DNA from 2 places in the Paenibacillus sp. VTT E-133280 genome. Region 2 is predicted to be linked to the other one. Evidence: predicted binding sites of a transcription regulator. Region 2 holds the regulator's gene; the other holds the start of a gene.
What was found. The regulator Rex, encoded in region 2, represses fermentation and respiration genes when NADH is low (regulators of the CRP and FNR family bind a similar motif). The targets are predictions, from matches to a motif close to TTGTGAAATATTTCACAA.
Positions count from the first base shown of each region.

Region 1 (7,585 bases), on a different contig from region 2:
GCATTTATACGGAATTGAAATCGAATGGATTTCTATATCATGAATTTTTGCAGTATACTATGTAGAATCTAATAAGAACAAAATAAACAGTGACAGACCCATTATTTGAGAATAATGGATTGCCACTGCTGATATATAAAGAACATATACTTCTTACTCCTTTTTAGTTAAAAATCATATTACATCTTGCACTTTTGAAGTGAAAATAATCACAATGTTGAAAATTCGACACTTTTAAATGGTTTTTCTTAACCAAATCAAAGATTTTAGAGGTATAATTAATTTAAAATTTACTGAAAAACTGAGGGAATAAAGGGGATGTCGATTATGCTAAAAGAACATTACAATGTCATCGAAGCCCACGGAAATACAAACTGTTTCTCCGAACAGAATTTCAACAGACTTCTTGTTACGATGAAAGAACGCGTTGTTCCAGAGGGTTCACATCTTTTCTGGGAAGGCGACTACTCGGATAAATTGTTTTATATCAAACGTGGACGTGTGAAATTAACTAAATCAACGGATGAAGGTAAGGAACTTATTCTTTATATGTACCAAGCCGGCGATATGGTAGGTCAAGCGGACCCATTCTTCAGCACCAAGCACAGCTTTACTGCAGAAGTGATTGAAGAAAGTGAAGTTGGCGTTATCGAGCAAAAGGATTTAGAAATTCTCATTTGCCAACATTGTGATTTTGCGATCGACTTTATGAAATGGATGGGCATTCATCACCGTCTAACTCAAACGAAATTCCGTGATCTGATGATGTACGGCAAACCAGGCGCACTTTGCTCCACTCTCATTCGCCTCGGCAACACCTATGGTGAGAAGAGCAGCGATGGTGAGAATATCCTCATCAACAAAAAAATTACGCATACAGATTTGTCCAACATGATCGGCGCTACTCGTGAGAGTGTGAACCGGATGTTGAGCGACTTGCGTAAAAAAGATGCGGTTGAGTACGAGAACGGTATGATTGTCATCAAGGATCTGGGCATGCTGCAGGAAATTTGCCACTGCGAAATGTGTCCTAACGAAATCTGCCGGATCTAAATTTCTGTCTTATAATATACCCTCTATTCTCCTCAATGAAACATATATGACCCAATTATTCTGCACATTATAAAATAGAGTGGTCGAAGACGCCTAGCGAGGGCGTCTTTTTTTATAGCATAATGATGAAAAAAGAACTGATCCCGAATCGGGTCAGCTCTTAATCATAAATATGCTCTTAACTTAACATTTGGTCTGAGCACCACGCACGGGAGAAATCATCCAGTAGGCCATACCGACGAATACGCCACCGCCAATTATATTTCCTAACGTAACGGGTATCATATTGTGTATCCATCCGGCAATTGTAACGGTGTCCGGGTGATTCGGGAGCAGCACAGCAACACTCAGCAGCGTCATATTAGCCACACTGTGCTCATAGCCACTCGCAATAAAGGCAAATAAACACCACCAGATTAGAACCAGCTTGGCCGTTTCACTTTTGGCGCGCGAGGCCATCCATAGTGCTAGACAGACCAGCCAGTTACATAGAATCCCTCGGAAAAAAAGCTCTGAAAACGGAAGGCTCATTTTCTTGGCTGCAGCCGCAAAGATCAGATGCTCTGGGGGAGCCGCACTGAATAGTCCAGTTCCTCGAATCAAAAGTGCTAAAATCACTGCCCCTACCACATTCCCTACAAACACAAGCACCCAGTTCTTGACAGTATCCCAGATACTTGTTCTACCAGCTAGTGTACTAACCGTAAAGAACATATTATTTCCGGTAAACAGCTCTGAGCCTGCAAACACAACAAGAGTCAAGGCAATACCGAAGGATGCACCCATAATAAGGGGTTGGAAAGGCGATTTGGCAGCCGCTAGAGGCGCTCCCAGCGAGAAAATAAGGATAATCCCAATGCCTACATATGCCCCTGCCAAAAGGGCTGCCAGAAAATATCTTGGTAAACTTTCATTCATTTGGTCTCGCTTACTGACTGCCGCCTCGACAATGTTCTCCACACTTTGAGTAAACATAATACTCCACCCCACCATTTTCTATTTCATCCTTTACTACAAGCTTCGGTGTCTACAAGCTCACTGTCACAATGTCTCCGGCAAGGGAGACTGGATAAGTCACAACGATACCTTGATCCGGTGCCTGAACTTCACCCGTGCGAAGATCTATTTTCCAATCATACAGCGGATCATAAAGAAAGTGACCCGAAACGATCCCTTCAGCAAGCGGCCCCCCTTTTGGATGAGGACTCCGATTCTCAAGCGCATAAATCGCTCCGTCAGAGGTACGAAATACAGCCAGTTCCACATTTCCAGCCACAACTACCCGGCCAATCTGTAACAGGAGATCCTGTACTGATCCTATTGCATACGTTTGTGTGGTCTTATTCATTGCTCTCTCCCCTTCTGTGTGCGTTATATCCGCTAGACTCTTGTTTCTTCAAAAAGCGCAGTACGAGTGCTGCTGTCATTGAGCATTTTTTTCCAAGGATCCGTAACCTGAGTGAGAGCAAAGTCAATCCGTGCTGCCAGCTCTTTGCGGTTATCTTCATTATCCAAAATGACCGTTTGAATCTGCTCAAGTCCCATACGCTCAACCCACTCGGAGGTTCTTTCCAAATAATTGCCGGTCTCACGGTAATATTGCATCACAGCGGAGCACACCTCGATCAACTCATCATCGGTCTTAATTTTGCAGAAAGAGTCAGCGATCCTTGGCTTGATCCCACCGTTACCACCGATAAACACTTCCCAACCACCATCATTACCGACGATGCCAATATCCTTCGTGCAGGATTCCGCACAGTTACGTGGACAGCCGTTGACAGCTATTTTAAACTTGGCGGGAAAATCAAGACGTTCATACTTACGTTCTATGAGCGCGCCCATTGCCAGCGAATCCTGTGTGCCGAAACGGCAGAACTGCGAACCCACACAAGTCTTAACCGTACGTAGCGATTTGGCATAACCATAACCTGATGGCATATCGAGCTCTTCCCATACTTTCGGCAGATCCTCTTTTTTCACCCCGATCAGATCCAGGCGTTGCCCACCAGTCACCTTCACAACTTTCACGTCATATTTAAGGGAGACATCGGCGATTTTCTTCAAATCCTCCGGTGTTGTTACCCCACCATACATGCGTGGTATCACGGTGTAGGTTCCATCTTTTTGAATATTTGCACCCATTCTTTCATTTACAAATCGGGATTCTTTCTCATCCTGATGGGTATCAGGGTTCATCATTCCTAGATAATAGTTAATTGCCGGACGACACTTGGAGCAGCCTTCCTCTTGTTTCCATCCGAGTACATTCATGACCTCTTTTGTTGTTTTAAGACCTTTAGCTGTGATTTCAGCAACAATTTCATCACGGTTAAGCGTTGTGCACCCACAAATACCTTGCTTAGCAGCTTGCTGGAAACTGTCACCTAAGACAAATTGCAGGATTTGTTCTACTACGGGTTTGCAACCACCACAAGAGCGAGTAGCGCCAGTACATGCTTTGATCTCATCCACAGTAGTAAAACCATGTTCAGTAACAGCATCTACGATCGCTTTTTTAGTTACACCGTTACAGCCGCAGACAATTTCTTCGTCCGCCATAGCTTCTACGGATGTACTCTTCTTTGCTCCGCCACCGCAGCAGCCCGTTCCCATGACTTCTGTATAAATTTCATCGGTCATTATCGCGCTTTGTTTTACTAGCTTTTGCAAATTGGCGGACTCCGTCACATCACCGAACAATACTGCACCGACAATCACATTATTTTTGAGCAGAATTTTCTTATAGGTTCTCTTCCATTCATCTTTGTTTGAGATCACCGTGTGATCAGAGGAATCCAAAAACTCACCCGCTGAAAATACATCCACCCCAGATATTTTAAGCTTCGTGGAGACAATCGAACCTTCATAAGGCTTGGTATTGCTACCACATAAATGTTTAGCTAGAACCATGCCTTGTTCAAATAATGGAGCCACCAGCCCGTAACACATACCGCGATGCTCGGCACATTCGCCGATGGAATAAACATTCTGCATCGAGGTTTGCAAATGATCATCCACCACGATCCCACGATTTACGGAGATTCCGCTTTCTTTTGCCAACGTCACGTTCGGTTTGATTCCAACAGCCATTACCACAAAATCCGCTGTAAGCATACTGCCATCGCTGAAGCGCAATCCACTAACTCTCTGTTCCCCGGTCAATTCCACCGTTTGTTTGCCCATAGCAAATTTCACACCTTGACGCTCCAGCTCAGCTTGAAGCATCGAGGAGGCATTCCGATCAAGCTGACGCTCCATCAGATCTTCCATCAAATGAACTACGGTAACGTCCATGCCTAGGTTCACAAGACCTTTTGCCGCTTCCAGCCCAAGTAACCCCCCGCCGATAACAGCTGCTTTGCTGTATTGCTTGGCCGCTGACAGCATCGCATCACAGTCTGAAATATCCCGGAATCCTACAACGCCCTCTTTATCACTGCCAGTTACAGGTAGAATAAACGAATTCGAACCTGTCGCAATAATTACCTTGTCATAGGGGACTATCTTCCCGTTATCCGTAACCACTTGCTTCGAGCCTTCATCAATTCGTGTCACCGTTGTTCCCGTGTGTAGAGTTATATTATTGTCTTCATACCAATTCCAGTCGTTTAGGATGATATCATTAAGGGTCTTACTTCCTTCAAGAACATAAGACAACATGATCCGATTGTAATTGGGATGAGGTTCACTTCCAAAAACCGTAATGTCATAAGCTCCACCCAGCTTCAATATCTGCTCAATCGTACCTATGCCTGCCATACCGTTGCCGACTAATACTAGTTTTTCTCTTATCGTTGTCATGGTTAGGTGCCTCCTCAAGCTTATGAATACCTGATCAATCTCTCTTCTACATATTGGAATTATACGTTTCAAATTCAAGTCATCATTGTGATTGCAGTCACTTTAATTGTGAATATTTTCACACTTTAGTGTGCTGATAATTGTTAGATATCTTTTCCACATAAAAAGCCAGATTAACGATTCTGAACAACCGTTAATCTGGCTTAATGTACGATTTTTAGCGTAAAGTCAATAAAATCTCCAATTCATCTTGAGCCCTGAGCTTCATATCCATTCCATCATCGAGTAGTTGTTTTCCGTTCACCTTCAGCTTCCATTCTTCATTACTTAGAGGGGTATAATCATTGACGGAAAGCACCTTTTTATTATCATCCGCCAATTGTACCCTACTACAGCTTTTGAGCAAATCTCTTACGGTTAAATCTTCTTTAAATAACATAATATACGTATGATGCAGGTCTACTTCTACACTTCCACCGTTCAAGGTCAGCCTTACTGTTTGAAGTGGTGCTTGATGATCCTTCGACTTCGCGGTGAAGACTAGCTGTGAATCATACCCTACAGTATTATTCCAATCCGCATTCCCAATGATTTGACCGCCCATCTGAAGCTCCCAAACCAATCCCGACTCTAGCGAAAAATCCTTTACCGAAAGAATGCTTGAGTTATCCTCAGCAAATGTGGCAATATTACTACCTTTCAGGAGCTCCATGAGCGATATTCCATTTCTATAACTCCCGCTAAGTAACCTGTCCGATGGTTTAGTAAGCAGTTCATTATCTCCAACCCTTATCGATATTGTCGGTCCCTCTAATCCTGCCGCACCATTATTAGCATTACTATTGCCGTCATTGTTAGTAGAGCATCCACCTATTGTGAATCCGATGACTAAACCTAGCATCAATTTCCACAAAGATCGTATGGGCATCCTGACACCGCCTTGTCCCGCCTAATGACCATATAGCGTCTCAGGCTTGTAAAGTTATGTATACTGTCTTTTTAAGGATAACTTAAACAAGCCATGTTCTCAAATAAAAAAGCCCCCTAAGGGACTCTTTAGAACACTATTCATCTTCACTGAAACCTAGGGAACAATATATTATTCTCCAAATGTACGTGTTCAAAAGTCATACTCTCCAGCTCTTCCAGCCGGGCATATGTCAATCGATAGGTCGTGCAAGCATGCGCCGGTGGAGTGAAATCATCTGTAACACTACGTATTTTTCTCAAAATATCGCCCGCACCATCATGCTCACTCTCCAGCTCAGACAATGACTCACGAAGCGATGTCAGGCCTTCTTCACTAGGATTAGCAGCGTATGTCAACAGCTTAGGAAACTCATCTTCTTCTTCTTTAGCCGTATGCTCAAGTAAGTCTTCCTTAAGTGTGTTGAACAAGTTATATAATTCCACCAAATGGGGAGAATCCCCACCATGCACTCGATACACCTTAGTTACATTTTGGCTAATGAGGGGTAGCTCTTCACGAAGATAACGATGGTGTTTGTTAATAATATGGGCAATTAACTCTTCTGAGGATGCAGTATTCCAAGCGATTTCCTCTTGGGGTACTGGATACTCTTGGAACAGCTTGTTTAGATCACCGATGATTATCTCGTGATCCAGACCACGCTCAGCTGCTGCTTCAGCAAGTGGTTTAGCTCCACCGCAACAAAAATCAATCCGTTTTGCTTTAAAATAATCTGCCGCTTTAGGGAATTGCAATACAATATCCCTCACCAGTGCATCTGGGGTAAACCCAGCCTGTACCGATTCTGCTTGTTTCGAATCCGAAATACTATCATTAAGTTGTTTAGTTTCCATTATAGCTCCTCCTTGGGTTATGGGATTAGGTTCTGAATAAATCTTATCCACTTCTTCACCTTAACCCTGAAAGGAACTTTGACTTGTGATTGTACGCACGGAAATTGTATCTTATTTTTGAACGAGATTGGAGAATGTACATACATAGTAAGCGCAAAAAAGCACCTTTGCCTACAAAGGTGCTTTTTCAACTCACTTTATTGCACATAAGCCTGCATATACGTCCGCTGTCCCTTTGAATCCTTCAAATAAGGTCCCAATCCAGCAAAACGGGAGTGATCCATATAAACACCGGTCATCCATCTGCCTTCCGTCAAGCCACCATTCCATTTGAGGACAAGATCTGGTGCGGAAATCCATTCCTGAAAGACTCGTATATTCTGATCTTTGTATTCTTTACATGGCTTAGACCGCTCAATAAGGTGGAACTCATTCAGATAAGTTGGAACGAAATAAGAGGATATCGTATGCAAATCATCATCGTCAAAAAAAGGCTCATCGCCTAAAAAGGGTTTGAATAATACGATATTCTCGTACATGGACCAAATTAAGGCTTGAAGTACCATACTCTGGCGAATGCCGTTATGAAACTTATATTGTCGCCCATGATTCGCCGCATTCACATCTTGTGGAGGTTCCGTGGACTCCAGACAGTGCCGTTCACAACCAATACACTTCCAGCCGGTCGGACTTTGAATCCATTTTTGAAAAATAGTCCCACTATCATTGTTTCCTTTGTAGAGTGAAGAGATAATACTGTAAGGCACGCCAATCCACGCATCCCATAAGGAATCAGGAAGATGGCTATGCAGCATGAACAACGTCTTGTCATAGATGAGCTGTACTTTGATAGAAGCATTCTCTAGCTCAGCAACATCCTTTTTTCCATACGTTATTTCCCGGG
Region 1 is NZ_NFUX01000071.1:25,713-33,297, forward strand. It holds gene CA600_RS24905 (Crp/Fnr family transcriptional regulator) at 328-1,053, shown strand; gene CA600_RS24910 (formate/nitrite transporter family protein) at 1,237-2,028, opposite strand; gene CA600_RS24915 (nitrite reductase (NAD(P)H) small subunit) at 2,081-2,401, opposite strand; gene nirB (nitrite reductase large subunit NirB) at 2,434-4,857, opposite strand; gene CA600_RS24925 (hypothetical protein) at 5,075-5,785, opposite strand; gene ric (iron-sulfur cluster repair di-iron protein) at 5,932-6,681, opposite strand; gene CA600_RS24935 (hypothetical protein) at 6,879-7,585, opposite strand, start outside.
Region 1: a site for Rex is predicted at 4,964-4,981, ahead of nirB (nitrite reductase large subunit NirB). Genes of this name have one in related genera too.

Region 2 (7,585 bases):
AAAAAAATAACCAGCATAAATATTTATGCTGGTAAAAGGACGCTGTCACGAAATTGACATCGAAATTGCTCTCCAGAGAGTACTTCTTCCTTCATTAAAATGTCAAGAGAGTAATCAAATACATTTCGTTGCTTTTCAAGGTGCTCATGAGTACGAACCATCAATTCATCCAATATCTTACTATTTTCCTTCATAAGCTCTTCAGTGGTAACCATTTCCAGCTTGGCGATACCCAGCGAAGTTAAACCTGACTTCATCATCGTTTCCACAATATTCAGCGCCTGATCAAAGTCACCCCGCGAACCTGTGCTTCGTCCGCCATAATACATCTCTTCAGCCGCCGCTCCACCAAGTGCAATCATAATCTGATCTTCCAAATAATCTTTGGTGTACAAATACTGCTCTTGCTGAGGATTATGCCGAACATAACCAAGGGCTTGCCCACGTGGAGTCAATGTAACCTGACTGACGCTTCCGGGACGCAGGAGCTCTGCCATAATGGCATGTCCCAATTCATGAATGGCGACCCGCTTTTTCTCTTCGTGATTGGTTTCTCGATCCGTTTTTTCACCCATCATTACCTTGTCAATTGCCATCGACAGATGCCGCTGCTCAACTTTCGTCAAGTCCTCACGCATCATATAAATCGCAGCCTCATTCATGACACTTTCAAGCTGAGCACCGGAAAAGCCATAGGCTTCTTCTGCGATTTTATCGAGACTCACTTCTTCATGAAGAGGTTTATTCTTAGCATGCAATTCCAGAATCGATTTGCGGCCCTTCTTGTCAGGCATGTCCACTTGAATATGACGATCAAACCGTCCAGGACGTAGCAATGCCGAATCCAGCATCTCTTTGCGGTTCGTTGCAGCTACCAACAGAATACGCGGTGTCTCATTATTATAAATACCATCCATTTCAGTCAGCAGCTGATTTAAGGTCTGATCATATTCACGCTGCTGCCCACCTTCACGCTTACCGCCAATTACATCAATTTCGTCTATGAAAATAATAGCGCTTTGCTTGTTCTCTTTAGCGGCACGGGTACGTGCATCCTTAAACAAATCACGAATACGGCCAGCACCGACACCCACATACATTTCCACAAATTCACTGCCTGATGCAGCTACGAATACTGAGTTTGTATAATGGGCTGCCGCTCTAGCCATAAGGGTCTTACCTGTTCCTGGAGGGCCTGTAAGCAGAATCCCTTTCAAAGGACGAATCCCAAATTTACTGATTTCCTCATGCCGGATCAAGAAATCGAGTGCTTCACGGAGCTCCTGCTTTGCATTGTCTTGCCCACCAATTTCTTCAAAAGTGAGTTTTGAAGGTCCTTCCTTCTTGCGTTTCTTTCCAGCACCGGCGTTCACCGTAAGCCCGCCACGTAAATGAGCAATGATAAGTAGTGCAGTAAGCATCCCAGCTGCTATAACTATAGGGAATATATTAATACCTAAAAAAGCCATGAAAATAAACAGTACAGGAATAAATCCGATTAAAATTTCTTTAAGGTATTTAGGCATTATTCCATACCCCCAAGGTCGCAGGTTTGCGTGGTAAAATTATAAATTTGCTTTCTTTCCCGTTGCTCAAGCTTACATACACGTTTGTGTCGTCGATTTCAGTTGTTGCTATCACATCTTTATAGTCGGTATTCTGCTCTTTCAATCTATCAAGTTCAGCAGGTATAAGAGTATATTTACGGCTCTCCATCGCTTCAGCTACAGAGAACAACGCTTTATCCCAGTAATTATCCAATAATTCACTGGAGTTTTGCTCCACATCCAGTTTAAGTTTACGTCCCTCAATCACTGATTTTCCTTCTTTGGAAACATACGATACCAGATCACGTAAATTCGTGCCCGGCTGTAATTCAAGTTTCAAAGTGACCTCATCACGGTTAATACTAATATGTGAAGTATTCACTCCTTCATAGCCTGACACTATCTTTTGGAGTGGTTCCTGTAAAGCAAACTGACGATATAAAAAGAATCCTCCGAATAATAGCGTAGCGGACAGTAGAGACGTTATCAGTACAGGTACAAGACGTAATTTCAAGAAACGTCCTCCTCTCAAAGATGACAAAACGATAAACAGGATGATCCAAAATCACAGCCGTTAATGCTCATCAGAGCCTAACGTTCTACTACTACTCTTCTAATTACAAACAGTAGTATATCACAGGTGTATATACGAAAATGATAAAAAGTGTGAATATATTTAAAATTTTATTTTTAAAATATTTCCATTTCATCAAAAATATTGATTTATTTCGACAAAAACAGGCCTTTATCTCTAATTAACAGGCCTATTTTCGTATGCGGCTTTGACGACAATATATAAAAACTACTCTTATAGTATATCACATTACGTATACTTTTAGTGTATCAATCTAATATTTTATATAAAAACAAGCGAACCATAAATAGTCCGCTTGTTTCTCCTAAAGTAATTTTGTTTAACTTAGCGGCTAGGTAAACTGTATCCTTCACCCATTCGAGCCCCATCTGAGAACCGATAAAATTGATAATAATACCGACCGCTTTGTTTATAAAAAAGCTGCCAAGCATACTCTCCGTTATACACCCCCGGTAACAACCGTTCAATGCTAATATCCGGGAGATCGGCTTTTATAAGACTACGCATTTTTTCTTCAGAGGTCCCTTTACTTAGTTCCTCGGCGAATACTGCGTCGGCGCCTTCGGCAAACTTCCCATCTACAGTAAAGCGTACCCAAACCATCAACTCGGTCCCGGATTCATTCTTCCCTGTTAAGACCCAGTAGACTGCATTTTCATCCCACACGGATTTCTGTGCTTTAGTTACCTCTGTTAGACCCGCGCTGGTTTTGGCGACATCCTTAGCGATATCTCGCTCGTTCCATTGATCTTTCATAATATAAGCATAGAACTGGATGAGTCCGAACAGAAGGAGCAGAATCAGAACTGACCCCAGGAGGATCCATTTTTTCCTTTTCTTCAAGGTACAGCTCCCTTTCTAGTAATATATCTTTTTTGATTATATAACACACCCGTGTGTTTATCCAAAGTTTCATATCTCGTTCAATGATCTAATGATCAGAAACACAAAAGGCTGTAACTTTGCAATAGCAGAAAGTCACAGCCTTTCAGTTATTTGTTATGATCTTAGACTATCGTTTAAGCAGTCCATCAAAGGCTTCTTGCGCCTTACGACGGATGGCTTCCTCATCTAGCGTTACACATTGTCCATGTTTAACAACCTGTTTACCATTCACCCATACATGCTCAACATCCTTGGCACTGGCAGAATAAACAGCGTGAGACAACAGATCTGTGTGTGGGAGCAAATGCGGCTGGTCTATATCAATAGCAATAAAGTCAGCTTTCATACCTACAGCGAGTCTACCCACATCATTTAAAAAGATAGACTTCGCGCCATACTCCGTAGCCATACGTAGAGCTTCCGGAGCCGGAACAGCCGTAGGATCACCACTTACACCTTTATGGATGAGTGCTGCAAGACGCATTTCTTCAAACATATCCAAATTATTATTACTTGCCGCTCCATCTGTACCCAGTGACACCTTCACTCCGGCCTTTAGAAGATCCGTAACTCGAGCAACTCCACTAGCCAGCTTAAGATTGCTTCCAGGGTTATGGGATACACCTACATCATGACGAGCCAGTATCTCGATCTCTTCATCATTCAAATGAACACCATGAGCGATTATAGACGGACGTGTGAACATTCCAAGCTTCTCTAAATGCGCTACTGGCCGCAGTCCGTAATCCACCACATTCTGCTCCACTTCGCGTTTCGTTTCGGACATATGGGTATGCATCGGTAAATTCAAATCATGAGCCGCCTGCACAAACTTAACAAAGAAGTCTGGTGGGCATGTATATGGGGCATGTGGCGAGATCATTGTCGTAATTCTACCTTCAGCCTTACCATGCCAGTTACGCGCAAAAGAAACCGCTTCCGCAAGCTTCTGATTTTGTACTTCTTCTGGACATAGACCGATTACGCCTCTCATTAGTACGGAACGAATACCTGATAATTCGACGACCTCCGCTACTCGGTCCATATGATCATACATATCCAGGAAGGTTGTAGTGCCACCTTTCAGCATTTCAAGTACAGACAAGGAGGTTCCCCAGTATACATCTTCTCCGGTGAACTTCTCTTCCATCGGCCACATCTTCTCCTGAAGCCACACCTGAAGCGCTAAGTCATCTCCATAACCACGAAGCAATGACATTGCGGCATGGCCATGCGTGTTTACCAGACCTGGCATAAACAACAGACGACTGCCATCAACAACTTGCACATCGTCTTCTATTAAAGGCTCTTCTTTTCCTATGTAAGTGATCAAATCATCTTCAATAGTCATATATCCACTAAGAACCGGCTCATCCGTTCCCGGAGTAAGAAAACGCCCGCCCTTGATAATCGTTTTATTGCTCTTCATTTCTGCTTTCTTCCTTTCCATCCTTCAAATAATAAGCAAGGCTTTGCAAATCTGTTGTAAAATCAGCAGCATGAACCCGGATATTCGATGGTGTTTTTAGAATCACTGGTGCAAAATTTAAAATCGCCTCAATGCCAGACTCAATGAGAATATCCGCTACATTCTGCGCTTCTGAATCAGGTACTGTAATTATCCCAATTCGAATACCTTGCTCACGAACCGTCTGACCAAGCTCCTCCATCGGTTGAACGGTAAGTGAGTTGATTTTCCGCCCTACCTTAGGCGCATAGGAATCAAATATAGCGGTAATCTTCATAGTATCTTTCAAATAAGCATTATAATTAGATAATGCATGTCCAAGGTTACCGGCACCCACTAAAGCCACATTCAGTTGTTGATCCAGCTTCAGAATATGACGGATTTTCTCAATAAGATAAGTTACGTCATACCCGATACCTTTTCTGCCGAAATCTCCAAAATAAGCTAAATCTTTGCGAATTTGAGCGGGATTCAAATCAAGTTTCTGTCCTAGCTCTTGAGAGGAAACGGTTAATATTTCACGTTTCTGTAGATCATTTAGGAAACGTAAGTACACAGGAAGTCTGCGAACAACGGCTTCTGATATTTTTTCCGATTTCATAATTTACCTCCTAATGTAAGTAATATTCTTTACTAACCTTATACTAATTCGTGTACCTCGTCTCAATGAAGAGCGGTATTCTTATACCGCCCTTCATTGTAGAGTGATTAATATGATCGATGACGTTCTTTTTAAGAAACGCCTCCGTCTTCCAACCACTCCGCTATACGAGGAACCATTTGATCCGTAAGCATATGCTCCATTTTTGGGCCAGGCAACGAATAGAGGAAATATTTCCCATAGTGAGATTCGATCACCCTGGTGTCATACACAATAACAATACCCCGATCTTGCGCTGTCCGCACCAGCCTTCCAAATCCTTGCTTAAAGCGAATAACCGCCTGAGGAACAGACAACTTCATGAACGGATTCTTTTTCTGGGCTTGTAATAACTCAGACTTCGCTTCCGCTAGGGGATGGTTTGGCGGTTGAAACGGGAGCCTCACGATGGCCAAGCATGTTAATGCTTCACCCGGAATATCAACACCCTCCCAAAAACTGCTTGTTCCTAACAGTACAGAGGCTGCACTGTCCTGAAAACGGCGGATCAGCTTGCTACGGCTGCCCCCCTCCACGCCTTGACCCAGCACCGTGATCTCTTGTGAGGCTAGAGCCTCTTTCAAAGGATCGTAAACCTGGCGTAGCATCTTGTAAGAAGTAAACAGGACAAGCATCCGCCCGCGTGTTGTAGTCGCTGCTTCTGCTAGTGATTGTACGAGTGTATCAACAAATCGGGCATCGCCCACACTGCCCTTCACACTAGGGAAATCCCGTGGAATAACTAACAGCGCCTGCTCCCGATACTTAAAAGGAGAAGGCAGGAGTGATGTCATCAGACGCCCCTCTTCCGCAGCTTCATTAAGTCCGAGATTATCAATCATAAACTGGAACGATTTATCAACAGAGAGTGTCGCCGAAGTTAGCACGATACTTTTCTTCTTGTCGAAAAACAGCTCCTTAAGCTGAGTACTGACATCAACAGGAACGGCATACAGCTGTAGCGATTTACTGCGATAATTTCCATTCGCCTCCAGCCAATATACTACATTCTCATCGTTTAATCCCATAAAAAACCGTACTTGCTCACGTATTGAAGCTAAATCCTTAAATAAGCCGCTAATATCGGTAACTAGACTATCTGAGGAAGATTGACCTTCTTGATCTCGCATTTCATTAAGCATTTTATCACCTTTACGGATAATTTCGCTTAATGTCAGATTCATAGTATTCTCTAAAGCAACCAATTCATCCCAATCTTTCGGTTTACGGGTAGGAAGTAGCCGCATGACTAACTGGCCAGCTTCTCCCGCTGCTGCATCGCTGCGTTCCGGCAAGAGGCTGAATAGTTTATCACTAAGCAGATCCCAGGTTTCTTTTATGGTAAGCAGGTCCGGATAGATTCTATCGATCACTCCGCTCCATTCAGAAGCTTCCTCACTGCCTGATGACTGAAGCATTTGGCGAAGCGTAGGAAGTTGGCCATTTCGACTATCCTTATAAAGACGCGATAGTGTATGTGCCACCGTGAAATGCTTCATATGCATGCCTAAATGCTTGCCAGCCACGTCCTCCAGATGATGGGCCTCATCAATTACAAGATGTTCATAAGCCGGAAGTAGCTGGTGCCCAGCCTTAACATCTGCGAAAAGCTTAGAGTGGTTCGTAATGACTACGTCTGCAATACCAGCTTCATGCTTTGCCCGATGGTAATAACACTTACGGAACCAAGGACAGGAGCGCCCCAGACAAGAATCGGTATCGCTAGCCACCGTCTCCCAGAAATCTCCTCCACGACCGCTTAAGTTGAGCTCTTCGTCATCTCCTGATTCGCTTTGCGTCAGCCAAACGATCATCTGAGCCGCAGTAAGCGCATCTTCCCTCGGACTGACAAAGTCTTTTTTATTAATTTTATGTTCGAACTTACGAAGACACAAATAATGCCCTCTGCCCTTAAAAATTGCAGCTTTAAATGGAAATGGAACTACCTGTGTTAATAAAGGAATATCCCGCTCACGCAATTGATCCTGCAGATTAATAGTATGAGTGCTGACCATAACTTTTTCATTCGTGCGAACGCTTTGGTATATGGCAGGCAACAAATAACCAAGTGATTTGCCGGTTCCTGTCCCTGCTTCGATCAATAGATGTTTGTCTTCGGCAAGTGCCGTCATCACCTCATTGATCATAATATCCTGAGCTTCTCGGCTTTCATACTGCGGCAAAGTTTCTTTAAGTCGTTTCGTTACTTCATCCATATAATCTGTAAAAGATAAATTCTGTAGCGGATTCTCAGCATGCTCGTCTCGAGGTGGAGCTAATTCGTTCCAGTCTCCTACAGCAAGCGCTAATTGACGATAAAAAGTCAGATCACCTTCGGGCTGAAGCGTCTCCGCTTCCCGTTCACGCAGCAGACCATCGAAATACCAACCAAGATCACTATCCTCTTCCGTAAACAGCTCACAGAGTCTCTGGATCGTCAGCAAAGGCAA
Region 2 is NZ_NFUX01000052.1:5,257-12,841, reverse strand. It holds gene CA600_RS20830 (AAA family ATPase) at 24-1,526, opposite strand; gene CA600_RS20825 (hypothetical protein) at 1,519-2,061, opposite strand; gene CA600_RS20820 (cell wall elongation regulator TseB-like domain-containing protein) at 2,467-2,985, opposite strand; gene CA600_RS20815 (amidohydrolase) at 3,155-4,456, opposite strand; gene CA600_RS20810 (redox-sensing transcriptional repressor Rex) at 4,443-5,096, opposite strand; gene dinG (ATP-dependent DNA helicase DinG) at 5,228-7,585, opposite strand, start outside.